3 regions of the Geobacter sp. genome follow, and region 2 is predicted to be linked to each of the others. Evidence: riboswitches for the same ligand, from Rfam matches in the RefSeq annotation. Region 2 holds a riboswitch; each other region holds the start of a gene.

Region 1 (3,270 bases), on a different contig from region 2:
TGGGCATAATAGCCATGGGCGCGAACGGTGTTATTGCTCTTCGACCCGTCGGCCTGACCGAACATGTATTCACCCTGGAGCGACAGGCCATGCCACTTGAAGGCTGCATCGAAGCCCGCGGTATGGAAGTCAACAGATTCTTTCACATTATTGATTCGTTGTGCTGCTGTCGTTATGACCCCTGAGGAGTTGCCCATTCCGAACCAGCCCGGCGCGGAAAGCGGGTCGGAGCTGCTTATGGTTTTGGCGAAGTTTACGTTGTTGGATTCCAGGCCACTCGTGCCGCTACCTGTGGTGCCGCTGAGGGTATTGAAATAATAGTTGGCGCCGATGGAAAGAAGCGGTTTTTCGCTGTTCTCCAGATCGGCCTCGGAATACGCCATCTCTCCAAGAGGGTTGAGCGCAAGACGTACGTTGAAGGCGTTGTCGCTGGTCGACCGGAAAGTATTCTGGCCCACACCGCCATATCCTCCGAGGCTATAGGCGAAGAGACCTTTGGCGACCTTGCCGTGTATTTCGATTCCCGTGTCGTATCCGGGCGCAAACGCCGTCGTTACCGGGGAACTGTCCACGAACTGGTTGTTGGCGGTGGACGTGATCCACTGCCGGCCGAACTGGACCTTGTTCTGCCCGAACCGGAACTGCACCTCGTCCATAAGGCGATAATTGAGCCAGACCGACTCGAGCAGCCCCCCATTTTTTGTCGTGCCGCTGCTGATATTGATGAAGTTCATGTCCAGCTTGTAGGTCACGTCCTTGGTAAAGGCATAGCCCCCCAGCAGAAGCTTGGCCCTTTTTATCTCGAACCTGCTGGTGTTCTGTGCGCTGCCTGAGCTGCTATCGTTGTCGTTATCCTTGTCCAGATAACTATACCGGGTCTGGATCTGACCACCGATGTTAAGTTGAAATTTCTCATCCGGCGAGGTCAGGCTGATACCGTTGCCGACCTTGAAGTTCACCGGCTTGCTCTTCGTCACCTCCTTGTAGTCCTCCTCGGTGATCACCCCCTTTTCCTTCAAAACATCCTCAAGGGTCTTGGCTTCCACTCCCTGAGCCGCCATCGCGCCGGTGAAAAGAAGTGCTGCTGCAATGGTCCTTCCGTCCATGATTGCCTCCTTCAGATTGAATTGCAACGGGGCATGCCCCATGATGACCGATTTCAAATTGTTAGTGCCAGTTCCTATTCCGCGAGGCGTTCCCGTTTGCAGACGGTGGTCATTTTCTTCAAGCGGGCAATGCCGTGGCGGCAGGCGGCAAAGGCGTCCTCGCTGTTGGGGGAGCTGGCGGCCACCAGCGAGATGATATCGCCGACGTGCAGGCACCCCTCCCTTCGGACCAGGAGTACATCCTCCAGCTTCCACTTCAGAAGGAGCTCGGCGACGATGGCGTCAAGCTCTTCCTCGGCACCTTCCTCGAACCGGTATTCGATGGAGTCCGTCGGTGCGCCTGATCCGCCGTCCTTCTTCACCACGGCGTAGTGCAGGACAACCGAACCGGCGGTCTTGTTCGAGATGAGCCCGTATGTCGTTGACGGGTCGATGGGGGTATCGGTGATGACGACCATGAAATGGCTCCTCGTCCTGTCGGCGGATACAACGAAAAAGGCCCCCTTCCTGAATGGAAAGAGGCCCTGGGACGCATGGCAACCGGGGATCTCCTTTTCAAAAGGGAGGCGCCGCCGTTTCCAGCGGAACCCGTTGGCCGGGCGCCGTGAGGTCTGGACCTGGTAGGCGCTGCGGCTCGGAGAGGGTGTCGAATTTTCAGTAATCTCGCATGCAACAGGCCGACCTGTCAACTTTTTCCTTATGGCGGAGCGGGTCTCCGCTACTCTCCGACCGCCGCCAGGGGGGGCTCGATCCGCACTTCCTCGAACTCCATGTCGAGGAGGTTCACGAAGAGCATCCGCTGACGCAGGGATTCTCCCTCGCCGAGGAGGACCTTGCAGGTCTCGGCCACCTGGAGGCTGGCCACTACGGCAGGGGTGAAGGAAGGGTTGCCGAGCCGCGTTTCAACCCCTTTCGGCTCTGCCCATCGGCCGAAGATGTAGGGCGAGATGTCTTCGCCGGGGAGTTGGGTGGCCACCTGTCCGTACCAGCCGCCAATGGCGCCATGCACCACAGGGATTGCCATCTCCCGGCATAGTTCCACCAGTTCCAGCCGGGTGGTTATGCTGTCCAGCCCGTCCACCACGGCATCGGCCCCTTCAAGCATCTTCCGGCCGTTGGTCGCTGAAAATGCGTCCTGGATTGGCGTGATGGTCACGGCCGGATTGATCTCTCTGACCCGTGCTGCCGCCACCGCCACCTTCGGTGCCCCCAGGTGGGCGGGGGAGGAGAGTATCTGGCGGTTCAGGTTGTGCTCCTCGAAGATGTCGGGGTCAACGACCACCAGATGTCCAACACCCAGCCGGGCCAGTTCCTCTATGATATACCCCCCGAGACCGCCGCTCCCGATGACCACGACTCTGCTCCGGAAGAGACGCAGCTGCATGCCGACGGTGATGGTCTGGCGATTGCGCTGGTAGCGGGCGGGCATCAGCCCCAGTTGGAGGATGGTTTCCTCCGCCTCCCCGATGGTGAGGTCGTACCGCTCTGCCGCGTCAGTCTGAACCGCCCAGGGAATGACGTCTCCCAGGGCGTGCCTCTGCAGGAACATGCGCAATTCCATAACGCTATCCTCCGCCCACGAGCGGGAACAGGGACAGGGTGTCACCGTCCAACAGCCGGTGATCCAGCGTGGCGTGCCGGCTGTTGACCAGCACAATCCCGACTTCCTTTTCCGGGATTTTCAACTCACTGGCGATGTTTGCGGGGGTGGCCCCCGGGTCGTACCTTTTCGTTACCGCGGCAAAGCGCCCTACCCGGAACATGGCGAACAGTTTTACGGTGATCTCCATTGCATTTCCCCCGACGGCCAGGCGGCCTGATGTGCTCGGCGGGCGCGGACACTGATGGTGCCCGCGCCCGTATTTCATATGTATTCCGCTTTGCGAAGCATCGGCTAGAAGTTCCAGAATTCGTCAATCTCCGCGTCGCTGAAATCCCAGACGGCGTTGTGGGGCGCCACCGGTTCGGTCTTGAAAAACTCGGGGAGGCGGTCATGCTCCTTGGTGAACCCTGCCTCGATGTTGAACTGCCGCTCGACCTTCAGAATATGCTTGCCCAGGTTCGTTACGTCATCGCCGGTCAGGCTGATGCCGAAACGGGCGTTGATCATGTCGATGAGGGCCGGCAGGCACTCGGGGATGTCCAGGGCCGGGAAGGCGACGAA
Region 2 (3,270 bases):
GGCTATGTCAGGGGTCGGATAATACGGGATCGCTTTTTCTCCTCGTGGTTCCCAGTCCAGCAGATATTGCTTGAACTTTTCATCGGGAAGCTGGGGCCAATCCCTGACAAACTCCTCCCGCTGCTCCATCGTGGGAAATGCCGACTGGGGCCATTGACCTTCCATCTGCGTAATACTTATCTTCTCGTTCGTGGAATACATGAGGAAATAGAGTGGGTCCAGCGTACCCAGCTTGATGGGGAGCTGCTCATGTTTCTTGATGGTGTTGTGATCGAATTCTTCCGCGCCATTGCCGATCTTACGGGCCGCAAAATAGACGCCGTCAGCCAGCACATCGCCGATACCTTCCCGCCGCACAACCCTGTCGAGCAACCAGAAGAATCGACCCGCCTTATCGGACGGACATCCCGCGAAGTCTTTGTCGGTAAGAATGCCGGCTTCATAGAGTTCGACAGCGAAGGCCAGGATTTGCGGGGTTGAGAAGGAATCGACCCCGTACTCCGTAGCCCGTTGCAGGATTTCCCAGGAAAAATCCAGGTCATCGACATACGCCGCCATGGCATAGGTAAGTTTCCCGAAGCATTTCGCCATGTACCGTGGAGTATCCTTGTGGGAAATCAATCCGCCGCAATGCTGCGGACAGTTAAAGCAGCTTATCAGCCGCTTTACCGCACCATGTTGCGACTTTGTCCAGGAGGCATCGATTTCATCGGTCCAGAAATCCCTTCTCCGGGTGCGGGCATTGCCCCACGCGAAATTTTCGGTGTGCCACTTCTCATCGGTATGCTTCATCTCCTGGGGAGAGCCGATCCCGGACATAATGGTCATAACATCCTTGATGGGGTTGGTGTTCCGGAAGTTTATATAGTTGGTCACATCGTTCAGATGCTTCATAAACTCTTCCGGTCGAGCAAGGAAAACATCGCCTGTGCCACGAATAGCTACCGCCTTTATCTTTTTGTCCCCCATTACGGCGCCGCCCCCGAGTCTGCTGGCGCTCGATCTTGACTGTTCGATGGAAGCCGTGAAAACCCGGTTCTCACCGGCCAGCCCGATGGCAGCTATCTGGGCTTTCGGCTGATTCAGTTCTTTTCGAATGAGTTCCTGGGTTTCAACAGCGCCTTTTCCCTGCAAATGCGTGGCATCACGTATCTCCACCTTGCCATTGTTAACCCACAGATAGACCCAGTCAGGGGACTTGTTCTTGAAGATTATCTTGTCATAACCGGCATACTTCATTTCCGCCGCGAAAAATCCCCCCATCATGGGATAGGCCAACGTGCCCGACTGGGGAGAAACAAAGGAGATGACGGTACGATTGGCACTGAACACCGGCGTACCGTTTAATAACCCGGTACTGAATATGAGCAGATTCTCGGGATCAAAGGCCTTGACCTCTGGGGGAACCCTGTCCCAGTGTTCCTTGACGCTGGTCCCCAGCCCCCCAAGATGAAGCTCCATCAACTTGGGATCGGTTGCTACCCGTTCAATGTTTCCCGTCGCCAAGTCCACTTCTAAATAATATCCTGCCTCTGCGTATCTCATGTTTACCCCTCTCTCCCCTCTCTCATTTAGTCTGCTATCCTGAGGCACGTCTGCAGTGAATGCTGGCAAAAGCCTCCGCACACCTCCTTGACGCTGCGGCCCCGGTTCCCAAGAAGCTCCATCTGCTTGGGGTCGGTTGCTACCCGTTCAATGTTTCCCGTCGCCACGTTAATTTCCAAATAACATCCAGCCTCTTCGCGTCTCATGGTTATCCCCTCCCTATACGTGTTTAGTTAATCTGATACCCCCCCTGCATTAATCTGGCGAATACGTTCGTCTGGTCCTCCCTTCGCCCCTCGGCTAATCAATCACCGGAAAACAAAAAGGGCTCTCTCTGGATAGAAAGGCCCCTTGACGTCCCGGACATGACTCCGGGCCGTTGGGTCCCCTTTGCATAAGGAAGGCAGCGCCGTTTCCAGCGGTACCCATAGGCCGGACCGCCATGAGGGATTTCCCTGTTAGGCGCCGCGGCTCGGAGACTGTTGTCTATTTGTAGTAAATAAGTACTACATTACCATTTTTTGTCAAGAAAAAAATCCCTGGAGGATGAAGGATCTGGTCGCGTAGTACAACGATAGTCCTGCCGTTACAGCAGATGCCGCACGGCTCGCCCCAATCCTTCCAAGGTCAGGGGGAACATGGGGAAGAGCCCTCCCACCGCTGGAACGGTCTCGTAGTGGGTCCAGGTATTCTCCGGCAGGGGGTTCATCCAGGCCCGCTGGGGAAAGGCCTCGGCGGTCTGCCGGAGCCATTCGATCCCCTTGGTCGTGTTCCCATGAAAATGCTCCAGCGAGCCGGAGTGGTAAAACAGTTCATAGGGCGCCATGGCGGCATCGCCAACCACGATGAGACGGTAGTTCTTGCCGTACTCGCGGAGGACATCGGCCGTGGGAACGAACTCGTCGGTTTCCAGGTCGGCATAGAGCTTTTCGTACACGCAGTTGTGAAAATAGAAGGCGCGGAAATCCTTGAAGTGGTTGAGCTTGTTGGCCGCGGAAAAGAGACGTTCGGAGAGGGCGCGGAAAGGCTCCATGGAGCCACCCGAATCCATCACCAGCAGAAGCCGGACATTGTTCTCCCGCTCCCGGGCAAAGACCAGGTCGATCTCCCCGGCGTTCCTGCAGGTCTTGTCGATGGTGCCCCCCAGATCCAGAGCCTCTTCGGCTCCGGAATCCTTCAGATCCCGCAGGCGCTTCAGGGCCACGCTGATCTGGCGCACATCGAGCGTCAGGTCGCTGCGCAGGTTGCGGTACCGGCGGGCAAATGCCTGCAATGCGGCACTACCGCTGCCTCGCTCCGAAGCGAAGGAGATGCCGGACGGATGGCTGCCATTGAAACCGAACGGACTCGTTCCCCCTGTGCCGATCCACTTCCGGCCTCCGTGATGGGCTTCATCCTGTTCCTTGAGCCTTTTCTCCAGCTCACGCAGCAGCTCATCCAGACTGAGCGACTTCATCTTTTCTATCTCTTCGGCGGAGAGCCGAAGCGGCGCCAGCTGACCCTGGAGCCACTCCAGAATCTTATCCTTGGTCGCCAGGTCCTCGGGCAATGGTGCATCCTTGAAACAATAGGCAAAGGCCTGGTCAAAGGCATCATAGTGGGCGACGTCCTTCACGAGCAGGCTGCGGGAAAGGTAATAGAAGTCATCGAGGCTCTGGTTGTGGAGCCCCTTGGAAAGACCCTCCAGCAGGGTAAGCCACTCGGTGAGACTGACCGGTACCTTGA
Region 3 (3,270 bases), on a different contig from region 2:
AGGCACATGCCGGTGGAGTCGATGGCGGCGGTGGCGATCTGCAGATTGCGCGACAGCTCGATCTGCCCCTCGGTCTTTAACGGATCCACGTCGCCGCCCACCTTGAGGATGTTGGTGGCAATGGCGTAGCCCGCGGTGTGATCGGCACCCTGGGTGCTCGTGGCATAGGTGACGCCGATCCCCTGGATGGGGCGGGGGTCGTAGGCGGGGAGCGCCTGGTCCTTGACCACCGGCACCCGCTCCACGCCGAACACCTTGCCGGTTACGGCGGCGCCGCTGCCGAGGATGCGCCCCAGCGGTGTCCCCTTGCCGACCTCCTCCATGAGCCGGATGGCCCCCTCGCGGTCACCGAACTGAATGACTCCCGCATCCATGGCCACCCCGATGGTGACCCCCATCTCGATGGTGTCGACGCCGATATTGTCGTCCATGAAGTCGAGGCGGGCGATGGTGTCCAGGTCGTCGATGCCGCAGTGCCCGCCATGGGACCAGACCGTCTCGTATTCAGGCTGCTTGGTGAGGTAGTGGCCGTCCTTGTCGTTATAGATGCCGGAACACTGAATTACGCAGCCCCGGTGGCAGCCGTGGGTGGCGGTACCGCCCCGCTTCACTTCCAGTTCCGCCTGGGCCTCGCCGCTGATGTTGGCGGCGCCGGCGTATTGCCCTGTTTTGAAGTTGTAAGTGGGGTAGCCCCCCGCCTCGTTGAGGACGTTGGTCAGCACGTTGGTGCCGTAGGCCGGGAGCCCCTCGCCGGTGACCGGGTGCTTGCGCAGCCCCTCCACGAACTTCCGGTTGGCGTCCCGGTACTTCTCGGGATCCTTCGGCGGGCGCATCTTCATCCCCGCGTCGTCAAGGATGATCGCCTTGACCCGCTTGGCGCCCATGACCGCCCCAACGCCGCCGCGGCCGCAGTGGCGGGTCGGACGGAGCTCAGGGTCGGTGCAGGCGATGGAAGCCGCCAGGAGCTTTCTCTCACCGGCGGTGCCGATGGACATGTAGGCGACCTTGTCCCCATACTCCTTCCGCAGTTTCTCGATGACAGGGTAGTTGTCCAGCTCCTTCAGGCTGTTGTCGACGATGACCTGGATGCCGTCCTTGTTGATGAGGATCTTGTAGAGGTCGTCACCCTCGGGCTTCCCTTCGAGGATGACCGCGGCGTAGCCGAGCCGCGCCAGCACCTGGGCGGCCTGGCCCCCGGCGTTGGACTCCTTGATGGTGCCGGTGAGGGGGCTCTTGCACCCCACCGACAGCCGGCCGGTCATGGAGCCGGTGGTGCCGCTCAGCATGCCGGGAGCGATCACCAGCTTGTTCTCTGCCCCCAGCGGATGGCAGAGGGGGTGCACTTCCTTGGCAACGACCAGCGATGTCATCGCCCGCCCGCCGAGCCCGGCATACTCGCCGAGCCCTTCCACTGTTACCGTGGGGCCACCCGCTGCTCCCATGTTGATCCGAGCAATCTTGTCCATGCGTTTACTCCTTTCCCTTTTCCTGGATTGTGTGGTCTTCAGCCACGATAATTCTCCTTTCCAAAGGGAGGCTTTGCCGTTTCCGGCAAAACCCAGTGGCCTGACACCATGGGACAACCATCATCCCCGCAGGAAGGCAGGCTCGGAGAAAGTGTACTATGTATCTTTTCTAGCCGGCCGCTTCCATCTGCCGGAGAATCACCACCCGGTAGGAAGCGAAACACCGTCTGCTCAGGCATCCCCAGAAGACCCCGGCCCCGTAGGCGACCTGCTCCAACAGGTAGATGCCGGTGAAGCGAATGAATGACAGCCGCGGCTTCTTGATCCCGTGATCCACCTTTGCCGCGCACCCCAGAACACCGATGGCCACCAGGCCGAAGAGCGGGAAGAACAGGGAGAGGGCCAGGAGGGGGATGGCGTAGTAGCGAATCAGGTGGTAGCTGAGATAGTAGACGAGGCTCCCCAGGGCTCGCAGCCGGCCGGACACCAGGGCAGGAAGCCCGACGGGCAGCTTCCGGCGGGCGAACCGCACCCGCACGACCGTTGCGTCCACCGCCAGGACCCCCGCGGCCATGAGGAGTGTCCACCCCCCGGTGAACGGAGCCATGACGCAGAGGGCAAGGAGCAGGGCCAGGAGCGGCGGAACGACCATCCGCTTGCGGCGGTGGGGATGGAGGATCTGGAGCATCCCCTCGGAGGTGCCGTAATCGAAGCGGCGGGACATGAACGAGCGAAGCGTGCTCCGGTGCTCGTGCAGGACCCTTCCCGCCGGCAGGTAGGCGATGGTCCACCCCTCGTCCCGCAGACGCCAGGTCAGGTCCACGTCTTCGCCCACGTGCATGGTGTCGTCGAAGCCGTCCACGCTGCGGAACGTGAGGCGGCGAACCAGGAGGTTGCAGCTCGGCAGGTAGAAGGTGTCGTCTCCGCCGCTTCCCGTGCGCTCCCGGGAGCCGAGGGAGAGGCTGGACATGACCGCCTCGTAGCGGTCCACGGTCGATTCGGTGCACATGCCGTCCACCAGTCCCCCCACGGCCGCCGTCCGATGATCGTCGAAGGCCGGAATCAGCTCCGCGAGCCACTCCCTGGAGGCGGTGCAGTCGGAATCGATGAAGGCGAGGATATCACCCCGGGCGGCCGCCGCCCCCACATTGCGGGCCGCCGCCGGTCCCCGGCCCGTACCCCCCGACGAGACCACCCGGGCTCCGGCCTGCCGCGCCACCTCTGCAGAGTCGTCGCTGCTCCCGTCGTCCACCACAATTATCTGGAGCTTCTCCCGGGGATAGGTGAGGGTGGCGAGTGAAGCAAGGCAGCGTTTGAGCTCCTCCGCCCGGTCCTTGACGGGGATGACTACACTGACGGTGGGAAGCGCCGACGGTTGTTCCGGTGCATTCCGGAGCCGCTCCATGAAGCCCTTTGCCGCCAGGTGCTCGAGGACGTCGGCCTCGGCGGCGGTCGCGGCGGACAGGGGACCCTCCATCCCGCGCCTGACGAGTTCCGTCAGGGAACGGTTCAGGCGAAGGACGCAGAGGGGAGTCTTTGTTACGAGAAAGTTTTCACCCCCCCGTTCCATCAGTTCCACATGCCGCGACAGGCGATAGATCATGACGCTGCCTCCGGTGCGATTCCCTCTTCGCGAAAAATCCTCAAAAGCTCCGTGGTCGTTTCATCAGCCGAGAGAAGATGTGTTTTCCCCTCACGGGCCTTGATGCCGCCCGAGAGAAGGGAGATTATCCGCTCGAAGGCGGGGAGCTGCGGGTCCGGGGTCACGAGCCGCACCGGGTCGGGGCGGGGCGTGCCGAACTCC

What was found. A riboswitch is a leader RNA that binds a small molecule or an ion and turns the genes downstream of it on or off. The one in region 2 is predicted to bind molybdenum cofactor.
Region 1: it holds a riboswitch for molybdenum cofactor, as region 2 does, so the genes downstream of both, RCH91_RS04195 (molybdenum cofactor biosynthesis protein MoaE) here and RCH91_RS15350 (aldehyde ferredoxin oxidoreductase N-terminal domain-containing protein) in region 2, are expected to answer to the same signal.
Region 3: it holds a riboswitch for molybdenum cofactor, as region 2 does, so the genes downstream of both, RCH91_RS20190 (aldehyde ferredoxin oxidoreductase C-terminal domain-containing protein) here and RCH91_RS15350 (aldehyde ferredoxin oxidoreductase N-terminal domain-containing protein) in region 2, are expected to answer to the same signal.

Annotation. Positions count from the first base shown of each region.
Region 1 is NZ_JAUQXO010000019.1:10,537-13,806, reverse strand. Features, by position in the region: gene RCH91_RS04200 (porin) at 1-1,106, opposite strand, end outside; gene RCH91_RS04195 (molybdenum cofactor biosynthesis protein MoaE) at 1,181-1,564, opposite strand; molybdenum cofactor riboswitch at 1,640-1,758, opposite strand; gene RCH91_RS04190 (HesA/MoeB/ThiF family protein) at 1,825-2,667, opposite strand; gene RCH91_RS04185 (MoaD/ThiS family protein) at 2,672-2,896, opposite strand; gene RCH91_RS04180 (aldehyde ferredoxin oxidoreductase family protein) at 3,001-3,270, opposite strand, start outside.
Region 2 is NZ_JAUQXO010000065.1:39,493-42,762, reverse strand. Features, by position in the region: gene RCH91_RS15350 (aldehyde ferredoxin oxidoreductase N-terminal domain-containing protein) at 1-1,545, opposite strand, end outside; molybdenum cofactor riboswitch at 1,914-2,035, opposite strand; gene RCH91_RS15345 (VWA domain-containing protein) at 2,132-3,270, opposite strand, start outside.
Region 3 is NZ_JAUQXO010000087.1:11,049-14,318, reverse strand. Features, by position in the region: gene RCH91_RS20190 (aldehyde ferredoxin oxidoreductase C-terminal domain-containing protein) at 1-1,466, opposite strand, end outside; molybdenum cofactor riboswitch at 1,504-1,626, opposite strand; gene mftF (mycofactocin biosynthesis glycosyltransferase MftF) at 1,636-3,069, opposite strand; gene RCH91_RS20180 (electron transfer flavoprotein subunit beta) at 3,066-3,270, opposite strand, start outside.